DNA from 3 places in the Streptomyces sp. NPDC088553 genome. Region 2 is predicted to be linked to each of the others. Evidence: riboswitches for the same ligand, from Rfam matches in the RefSeq annotation. Region 2 holds a riboswitch; each other region holds the start of a gene.
The links. A riboswitch is a leader RNA that binds a small molecule or an ion and turns the genes downstream of it on or off. The one in region 2 is predicted to bind cobalamin.
Positions count from the first base shown of each region.

Region 1: it holds a riboswitch for cobalamin, as region 2 does, so the genes downstream of both, ACIP8Z_RS02710 (energy-coupling factor ABC transporter permease) here and ACIP8Z_RS32510 (cobalamin biosynthesis protein) in region 2, are expected to answer to the same signal.
Region 3: it holds a riboswitch for cobalamin, as region 2 does, so the genes downstream of both, cobN (cobaltochelatase subunit CobN) here and ACIP8Z_RS32510 (cobalamin biosynthesis protein) in region 2, are expected to answer to the same signal.

Region 1 covers NZ_JBIVMG010000001.1:586,247-589,510, forward strand. Annotated here, with positions in the region: gene dhaL (dihydroxyacetone kinase subunit DhaL) at 1-144, shown strand, start outside; gene ACIP8Z_RS02700 (PTS-dependent dihydroxyacetone kinase phosphotransferase subunit DhaM) at 279-662, shown strand; gene ACIP8Z_RS02705 (hypothetical protein) at 858-1,136, shown strand; cobalamin riboswitch at 1,265-1,472, shown strand; gene ACIP8Z_RS02710 (energy-coupling factor ABC transporter permease) at 1,501-2,199, shown strand; gene ACIP8Z_RS02715 (energy-coupling factor ABC transporter substrate-binding protein) at 2,196-2,630, shown strand; gene cbiQ (cobalt ECF transporter T component CbiQ) at 2,637-3,264, shown strand, end outside.
Region 2 covers NZ_JBIVMG010000012.1:56,929-60,192, forward strand. Annotated here, with positions in the region: gene ACIP8Z_RS32500 (anion permease) at 281-1,549, shown strand; gene ACIP8Z_RS32505 (hypothetical protein) at 1,562-1,783, shown strand; cobalamin riboswitch at 1,896-2,038, shown strand; gene ACIP8Z_RS32510 (cobalamin biosynthesis protein) at 2,071-3,048, shown strand; gene ACIP8Z_RS32515 (cobyric acid synthase) at 3,045-3,264, shown strand, end outside.
Region 3 covers NZ_JBIVMG010000006.1:408,630-411,893, forward strand. Annotated here, with positions in the region: gene ACIP8Z_RS22475 (cobalamin biosynthesis protein CobG) at 1-806, opposite strand, end outside; cobalamin riboswitch at 1,060-1,208, shown strand; gene cobN (cobaltochelatase subunit CobN) at 1,287-3,264, shown strand, end outside.

The sequences.
Region 1 (3,264 bases), on a different contig from region 2:
CGGGCACGCAAGGGCAGGGCCAGCTATCTGGGCGAGCGGTCGGTGGGACACCAGGATCCGGGGGCCACGTCCTCGGCGCTGCTGTTCGCCGCGCTCCACGAGATCGCCCGTACGGAGAGCCCGGGCGCCGAGGAGGCATCATGAGCAGGGCGAACGGGACCGGCCCCGGTGCGGTCGGACCCGGCGGTGCCAGTTCCGGTCCCAGTGGCGCTGCCGGTTCCCGTGCCGGTGGAGGTGGAGGTGTCGGTGGAGAAGCCGGTTCCGGTTCCGTCGGCATCGTGCTCGTCTCGCACAGCGCCGCCGTCGCGACCGCCGTGGCCGAGCTGGCCCGGGGGCTCGCCGGTGGCGGTGACCTCGCCCCGGTCCGCCCGGCCGGCGGGACCCCCGACGGCGGTCTCGGGACGAGTTCGGAGCTGATCGCCGAGGCGGCCGAGGCCGTCGACCGGGGCGCCGGTGTGGCGATCCTCGTCGATCTGGGGAGCGCGGTGCTCACCGTGAAGGCCCTCCTCGCCGAGGGCGACGAACTGCCCGAGGGCTCCCGACTCGTGGACGCTCCGTTCGTCGAGGGCGCGGTCGCGGCGCTGGTCACGGCGAGTGCGGGCGGGGACCTCGACGCCGTGGCGGCGGCCGCGTCGGAGGCGTACGCCTACCGCAAGGAGTGAGGGCGCGGAACGACGGTGATCCGGCCTCAAGCGGCTGCGTCCAGGCACTGTTTGGCCGGAACTCAGCCGCTGGGCGGCCTGGACGCGATCTACCCTGGGAGATCGCAACCGCGATCCGGCTGTGCGGCGGGCCTCTCCGGGAGCCGGCTGCCACTCGTGTTCCGCCTGGCCCTGCCAGGTGACGGAGGAGGGGCAATGTCCGGCAGTCTGCCCGCTGTGGTGATTCTCGCGCTCGTCTGGTTCCTGATCGCGCTGGTGCCCCTGCGCACCCCGTCCGCCCGCAGGGCATGGGCGAGGGGCGTCCTCGGCGTGTCGCTCCTCGCGGTGGTGGGCGCGGCCCTGTTCGGCGCCAATGCGGAGGTGGAGGCCGACTACGACGGCCCGGACCCCATGCTGCTCGCGGCGCTCGCCGCGGCGGTCGTCGTGGCGCCCGGCGCCATCGCGGCCTTCGTGCGCAACGGGCGGAACAGCTAGGCGGCCGGAGATCCGGGGGATCCACGGCGCCGCCCACGGGACCCCGCAGCCGCCCCGGGGCGACTGCGGGGAGTGATCGAAGGGCCGCACCCGGTGGCGACCGTGTTGTGATCCAGCAGGTCAACGCACTAATGTCGCAGGGCCTTGGTGTACGGGAAACCGGTGCGGTACCGGTGCGGCCCTCGCCACTGTGATCGGGAGGTCCGGCTCCACCCCCGCGGGGAACACCCTCGGGGAAGCCACTGGACCACGTCGGGAGACCGTCGTGGTGTGGGAAGGCGGAGTCGGGCGGAATGACCGTCAGCCAGGAGACCGGCCAGGGTGCGTTGTCCATCCACGAGGTGCTGGAGAGGGTCTCCCAACCATGCATATAGCCGAGGGGTATCTACCCCCTGTGCACGCGGCCGCCTGGGGCGTCGCGTCCGCGCCGTTCGTCGTCCACGGGGTCCGCGCGCTGACCCGCGAGGTGCGGTCGAATCCCGAGTCCACCCTGTTGCTCGGTGCCGCCGGCGCCTTCACCTTCGTCCTGTCGGCACTCAAGTTGCCCTCGGTGACCGGTAGCTGCTCGCATCCGACCGGTACGGGCCTGGGCGCCATCCTGTTCCGGCCGCCGATCATGGCGGTCCTGGGGACGATCACCCTGCTCTTCCAGGCTCTGCTGCTCGCCCACGGCGGTCTCACCACGCTCGGCGCGAACGTCTTCTCGATGGCGATCGTCGGGCCCTGGGCGGGATTCGGCACCTATCTGCTGCTGCGCCGGTTCGGTGCGCCGCTGATGGTCGCGGTCTTCTTCGGCGCGTTCGTCGCCGACCTGTCCACGTACTGCGTGACCAGTGTCCAGCTCGCGCTCGCCTTCCCCGACCCGGGCAGCGGCATCCCCGGTGCGCTCGCCAAGTTCGGCGGGATCTTCGCCGTCACGCAGATTCCGCTCGCCGTGAGCGAGGGCCTGCTCACCGTGCTCGTGATGCGCCTGCTCACGCAGTCCAGCAAGGGCGACCTGATCCGGCTCGGCGTCCTCGCCGGTCGCACGGCGGAGCGACGCGAGGAGGCGGCCGCGCGATGAGCCGGAACGCGAAGATCAACACCCTGCTGCTGCTCGTCGTCGCCGCGCTGGCCGTCCTGCCCCTCGTGCTGGGGCTCGGGGACCACAAGGAGGAGCCGTTCACCGGGGCCGACGCGGAGGCCGAGACCGCGATCACGGAGCTCCAGCCGGACTACGAACCGTGGTTCAGCCCGCTGTACGAGCCGCCGTCCGGGGAGATCGAGTCGGCGCTGTTCGCCCTTCAGGCGGCCCTCGGCGCCGGTGTCCTGGCGTACTACTTCGGCCTGCGGCGCGGCCGCCGGCAAGGAGCGGTCCGGGCGGAGGCGGCCGGGAAGCCCGGGGCGGAGGCCGATGCCGCGAACGTGACCGCCACCGCGACGGCCGCCGCGACCGCGACCGCTCACAACGAGGGCGGCTCCGGCGGCGGATCCGTCGGCGGAGCGGGCGCGTAGCCGACGATGCTGCCGATCGACGCGGCGGCGCACAGCAGTCGCTGGCGCCGCCGCCATCCCGCCGAGAAGGCGCTTCTCGGCTTCGGTCTCACCCTGTGCGCGGTCGGTCTGCCGCCGTGGCCCGGCGCGGTCCTCGTCGCGGCGGCCACGCTCACGGTGCTGCTCGGTCCGGCCGGTGTGCCGGGCCGGGCGCTGTGGCGGGCGTTCCGCATCCCGCTCGGGTTCTGTGTCACGGGCGCGATTCCGCTGCTCTTCGAGGTGGGCGGCGCCCGGGGGCTGGTGGCCCTCGCGCCGGACGGTCCGACGCACGCGGGCGAGTTGCTGCTGCGGACCGCCTCGGCCTCGCTCGGGGTGCTGCTGTTCGCGTTCACGACGCCGGTGTCCGACGTCCTGCCCCGGCTGGTACGGGCGGGGGTGCCGGCGCCGGTGGTGGACGTGGCGCTGGTGATGTACCGGATCATCTTCCTGCTGCTCGACGCGATGTCCAAGATCCGGCAGGCGCAGGCGGCCCGGCTCGGCCACACCACACGGGCCGCGACCTGGCGTTCCCTCGCGGGCCTCGGTGCGACCACGTTCGTACGGGCCTTCGACCGGGCGCAGCGGCTGCAGTCGGGGCTCGCCGGGCGCGGGTACG
Region 2 (3,264 bases):
ATGGGTCTCGTCCGCGGGGTCCCCCGGTCGGATGGTTCCGTCCAGGGACCGGAACCGGGTGACCGAGGAGGAACCGGGGCAGGTCGCATGTGCCCGGCGATGGCCCGGATTACCCGGGGTTGCGGGGTGACCGCATCGTGGACAGCTCGCGGGACGGGACCGTAAGCGGAATCTCTTGACACCGGTTCGAGACACCACACCGCCCGACCCAGTTCACCTTCCGTTCACCCAGGTTGCTTACGTTCGTCCAGCCACTGACGTCAAACGATTGCCTGGGTAAATGGAACACATCACGCTGCTGCTCGCCATTGTGGTCGTGACAGCTCTCGTGTTCGATTTCACGAACGGTTTCCACGACACCGCGAACGCGATGGCCACGACCATCTCGACCGGTGCTCTCAAGCCGAAGACGGCGGTGGCCATGTCCGCCGTGCTGAACCTCGTCGGCGCGTTCCTGTCCGTGGAGGTCGCCAAGACGATCTCCGGCGGGATCATCAACGAAGAAGGCATTCGTACAGAGGTGATCTTCGCCGCGCTGGTCGGCGCCATCCTCTGGAATCTCCTGACCTGGCTGCTCGGGCTCCCGTCCAGCTCCTCCCACGCCCTCTTCGGCGGCCTCATCGGCGCCGCGGTCATGTCGGCCGGCTGGTCGGCCGTGAACGGCCCGACCATCGTCACCAAGGTCCTCATCCCGGCCGTCGCCGCGCCGCTCGTCGCCGGCCTCGCCGCGATGGCCGCCACCAAGCTGACGTACAGGATCAAGGCCAACCCCGAGGCGAAGGCCACGGCCAAGGGCTACCGGGCCGGCCAGATCGCCTCCGCCGGTCTCGTCTCCCTCGCCCACGGCACCAACGACGCCCAGAAGACGATGGGCATCATCACCCTCGCCCTGGTCACCCAGGGTGTCGTCGCCCCCGGCTCGAACCCTCCGCTGTGGGTCATCGTCTCCGCCGGTGTCGCCATCGCCCTCGGCACCTACCTCGGTGGCTGGCGCATCATCCGCACCATGGGCAAGGGCCTCACCGACCTCCAGCCGCAGCAGGGCTTCGCCGCCCAGACCAGCGCCGCGACGGTCATCCTCGCCTCCTCGCACCTGGGCTTCTCGCTCTCCACCACCCAGTCCTGCTCGGGTGCCGTGATGGGCGCCGGTCTCGGCCGCAAGGGCGGTGTCGTCCGCTGGTCGACCGCCACCCGGATGTTCGTCGCCTGGGGTCTGACCCTGCCCGCCGCGGCCGTGGTCGGCGCCGGCGCCGAGTTCCTCACCAAGCAGGGCCCCTGGGGCATCGCCGCCGTCGCGGTCCTGCTGGTCGCCGGCTCCGGCGTCATCTGGTCGCTCTCCCGCCGCAAGCCGGTCGACCACAACAACGTCACCGCCGACGACCTCGACAGCGAGCCCGCGGGCGTCGTGACCACCGCCATGGCGGCCGTCACCCCGCCGCCGGCCGCCGGTTCCGTCGCCGCCGTCGCGGACCAGGACCTCAAGGCGACCATCCCCGCGCCGGCCCCCACCGACCCGACCGCTCCCCCGGCCCCCGCCGCCGCGGTCTAAGGAACGAACGACATGAAGATCGACTGGGCAGCTCTCGGCTCCGTCTTCGGAGTCAGCCTCGTGGCGACCGTCGCCCTCGTGGGCCTCTTCACCCTCGGCATCGTCGGCCTCACCAAGCAGGAGGAGGCCGCCGCCCGCGGCGGCTCCGCGGCTCTGGCCCGCACCGCCGCGTACGCCTGCTTCGCCCTGTGCGCGGCGGCCGTCGCGTACGGCATCTACCTGATCGTCGTCTGACGGTCCGAGCGTGACCGGTGGGGCGGTCCGCACCTTCGGGTGCGGGCCGCCCCGTCGCCGTGTCTGTGGTGCTTCGCACAGTGACTCGCTGCAGGTCAAGGGTGAGTTGACGGCTGTTCTCGGGCCGTGGTGGACTGCCGAGGCCATTACGGCGGCAGTAGAGGAAGTCCGGTGCGAATCCGGCGCGGTCCCGCCACTGTGACCGGATCCGAAGGGTCCGGGAGTCAGGAACTCACGCCGCCGGTCACGTCGATCCAGGGCGCGGACCCTGAGTGAGGACATGCGCCATGCCCGGCCGCAGCAGTACCACTGGTGTCTTCGCGTACGGAGCGGCCGCGGGTCTCGCCGTCGATCTGCTCATCGGCGATCCCCGCCGCGGACATCCCGTCGCCGCGTTCGGCCGGGCGGCCGCCGCGGTCGAGAACCGCCTCCACCACGACCACCGCGGCTGGGGCGCCCTGCACACCGCCGTCTGCGCCGGCTCCACCGTCGCCCTCGGAGCGCTCGCCGCCCGGGCCGTACGGAACCGGCCGGCCGCCGCCGTCGCCCTGACCGCCGCCTCCGTGTGGGCCGTCGTCGGCGGTACGACCCTGGGGCGGGAGGCCCGCGCGATCGGCGGCGCGCTCGCCGCCGGGGACCTGGACGTCGCCCGGGAGCGGCTGCCGCATCTCTGCGGGCGCGACCCGCAGTCCCTGGACGGACCCGCGATGGCCCGCGCGGTCGTCGAATCGGTCGCCGAGAACACCTCCGACGCCGTGGTCGGCGCCCTGTTCTGGGGCGCGGTCGCGGGCGTACCGGGCCTCGTCGGCTTCCGGGCCGTCAACACCCTGGACGCCATGGTCGGCCACAAGTCGCCGCGCCACCGTCGCTTCGGCTGGGCCTCGGCCCGGCTCGACGACGTGGCCGGCTGGCCCGGGGCACGGCTGACGGCCGTCCTCGCGACCGTCGCCGGCGGCAACCCGCGCGGTGCTCTGAAGGCCTGGCGGGCCGACGCGGCGAAGCACCCCAGCCCCAACGCGGGCCCCGTCGAGGCCTCCTTCGCGGGCGCCCTCGGCATACGCCTCGGGGGCACCCTGTCGTACGGCGGCCGGATCGAGCACCGTCCGGTGCTCAACGGGGAGGGACGGGCCGTCGAGGTGACCGACATCGACCGGGCCGTACGCCTGTCGCGCCGGGTCACCGGACTCACTCTGGCCGCCTGTGTGGGCGGCCGGCTGATCATCGGCGCCCTGGCCGCGTCGACCCGGAAGCGGAGGAACGCATGAGGGGTGGGGGACTGCTCGTCGCCGGGACCACGTCCGACGCCGGCAAGAGCGTCGTGACGGCCGGCATCTGCCGCTGGCTGGTCCGCAAGGGACTGAAGGTGGCCCCGTTCAAGGGGCAGAACATGTCCCTCAACTCCTTCGTCACGCGGGAGGGGGCCGAGATCGGGCGCGCCCAGGCCATGCAGGCGCAGGCGGCGCGGGTGGAACCGACCGCGC
Region 3 (3,264 bases), on a different contig from region 2:
GGGGCGAGTACGGAGAGGGCGGCGGGCCCGAGGACGCCGGGGGAGGGCGGAGGGCCCTGGGGGAGTTCCGGCGCGGGTACGGGTCGCGCCGTCACCCCCGACTCCGCCGGGTCCACCGCGTACCCCTCCGGGAGTTCCCGGACCCGCCAGGCCCCGGTTCCGGCCTCCCGTGCCGCGGCCAGGAACCCGCCCGCCACCGCCAGGGCCGCGCCGGGCGCGTCGGAGCCAGCGAGCCGGACGGCTCGCCCGCCGACGTGCAGCTCCGCCTCTCCGCCCCGCACTGCGACCAAGGTCACATCCCCGCCGAGCCTGGCGACATCGCCGCGCCCGTCATCGAGGACGAAGAGGAAGCGGCCGGAAAGGGCCGCCGCCCAGGGCGCGGAGCGGAGGTGGGCGTCCAGCTCGCGGGCCCACAACTGCACGTCGGCGGCGCCGAGTCCGTCGAGGCCCGAGGCCGGGGAGGCGACGATGTTGCGGACGCGTTCGTGGGTGGGGGAGGGCAGCAGGCCCGCCTCGCCGAGGAGCGCCGCCAGCTCGGCCCCGCAGTCGTCGGCGAGGCCGCGCAGCTCGGCGTTGCCGCGCGAGGTGATGCTGAGCCGTCCGTCGCCCAGGGTCTCCGCCGCGTCCGCCAGAGTCTCGACCTGACGTGGCGTCAAGCGACCTCCGGGCAGACGGAGTCGGGCGAGGCGGCCGTCGTCGGCGGAGTGCAGGCGCAGCGCCCCGGGGCACGCGTCGCCACGGTCCCGTATGCGAGGTTCGCCCGGGTCGGGCGTCGGGGGCGGGGTGGGCGGCATGGCGGCGAGCATACCGACGGGCCCCCGGTCGGCCACCGGGCGCGATCCGGCCGCCAGTGCGGCCCGCCCTCCGACCGCGGCCCGCCCTCCGACCGCGGGCCGGCCTCCGACCGCGGGCCGGCCGACGCGGTGGCCGGCCGAGGCCGGAGGCCGGTCCGGCCGCGGTCGGGAACGGGGGTTCCGTCCGCCGGGCGATCCGCAGCGTGATCCCGCAGTGTGATCCGGCCGACTCCCTCACCCGACCCGGGCCGTCGACCGCACGATCTACTATGCAGACGGCATGGGGTCCCAGGACCCCGGGGAGGAAGCCCGGTGAGAATCCGGCGCGGTCCCGCCACTGTGAGCCGGCCCGGCTGCGCGTCCGCGCGATCCCGGGCCCGGTGAGTCAGGAACTCCCTTCCCCAAGCTCTCGGCTTCGCTCGAGCAAGGGGAGGCCCCAACCCATACGACCACCCGGGGCGCGGACAACCCCGAGGAAGGCCTGCGCTCGCCATGCTTCTGCTGCTGTCGCACTCCGACACCGACCTGCTCAGCGCCCGCGCGGCCGGCGGCCCGGTGGAGTACCGCTTCGCCAACCCCGCCCGTCTCCCCCTCGCCGACCTCACCGGCCTCCTGGCCGACGCCGAGCTCGTCGTCGTACGGCTCCTCGGCGGCCTCCGTTCCTGGGAGGAGGGCCTCGACGCGGTGCGCGCGGCCGGAAAGCCGATGGTCGTCCTCAGCGGCGAACAGGCCCCCGACGCGCAGCTGATGGAGGCGTCCACCGTCCCCGTCGGCGTCGCCACCGAGGCGCACGCCTACCTGGCGCACGGCGGCCCCGCGAACCTGGAGCAGCTGGCCCGCTTCCTCTCCGACACCGTCCTGCTCACCGGGCACGGCTTCGAGTCCCCGGCGGCCGCCCCCACCTGGGGCCCGCTGAAGCGCGCCGCACGCACGACGGCCGGCCCGACCGTCGCCGTGCTCTACTACCGCGCCCACCACATGAGCGGGAACACCGCCTTCGTCGACGCGCTCTGCGCCGCGATCGAGGACGCCGGCGCCCAGGCCCTCCCGCTGTACGTGGCCTCCCTGCGCGCCCCCGAGCCGGAGCTGCTCGACCGGCTCCGTACCGCCGACGCGATCGTCACCACCGTCCTCGCGGCGGGCGGCACCAAGCCCGCCGAGGCGCAGGCCGGCGGCGACGAGGAGGCCTGGGACGCGGGCGCGCTGGCCGCGCTTGACGTGCCGATCCTGCAGGCGCTGTGCCTGACCGGTTCGCGCGCCGCCTGGGAGGAGAACGACGAGGGTCTCTCCCCGCTGGACGCCGCGAGCCAGGTCGCCGTCCCCGAGTTCGACGGCCGGCTCATCACCGTGCCGTTCTCCTTCAAGGAGATCGACGAGGACGGGCTGCCCGCGTACGTCGCCGACGCCGAGCGCGCGGCCCGCGTCGCCGGGATCGCCGTCCGGCACGCCCGGCTCCGGCACATCCCGAACGCCGAGAAGAAGCTGGCGCTGGTCCTCTCCGCGTACCCGACGAAGCACTCCCGCATCGGCAACGCCGTCGGCCTCGACACCCCCGCCTCCGCCGTCTCGCTGCTGCGCCGCCTCCGCGCGGAGGGGTACGACTTCGGGCCCGTCGAGGACCTTCCCGGCCTGGTCTCCGGCGACGGCGACGAGCTGATCTACGCCCTCATCGAGGCCGGCGGCCACGACCAGGACTGGCTGACGGAGGAGCAGCTCGCCAAGAACCCGGTCCGCATCCCGGCCGCCGACTACAAGCGCTGGTACGCGACGCTCCCCGAGGAGCTGCGGACCCATGTCGAGGAGCACTGGGGCCCCGCGCCCGGCGAGATGTTCCTGGACCGTTCGCGCAACCCCGAGGGCGACATCGTCCTCGCGGCCCTCCGCCGCGGGAACCTGCTGATCCTCATTCAGCCTCCGCGCGGCTTCGGCGAGAACCCGATCGCGATCTACCACGACCCCGATCTCCCGCCGTCCCACCACTACCTGGCCGCCTACCGCTGGATCGCGGCCCGCGCCGAGGACGGCGGCTTCGGCGCCGACGCCATGGTGCACCTGGGCAAGCACGGCAACCTGGAGTGGCTGCCCGGCAAGAACGCCGGCCTGTCCGCCGCCTGCGGCCCCGACGCGGCCCTCGGCGACATCCCGCTGATCTACCCGTTCCTGGTCAACGACCCGGGCGAGGGCACCCAGGCCAAGCGCCGTGTGCACGCCACGCTCGTCGACCACCTGGTGCCGCCGATGGCCCGCGCCGACTCGTACGGCGACATCGCGCGCCTGGAGCAGCTGCTCGACGAGTACGCGCAGATCTCCTCCATGGACCCGGCGAAGCTGCCCGCGATCCGCGCCCAGATCTGGACGCTGATCCAGGCCGCCAAGCTCGACCACGACCTGGGGCTCGAACAGCGCCCCGAGGACGACGGCTTCGACGACTTCCTGCTGCACGTCGACGGCTGGCTGTGCGAGGTCAAGG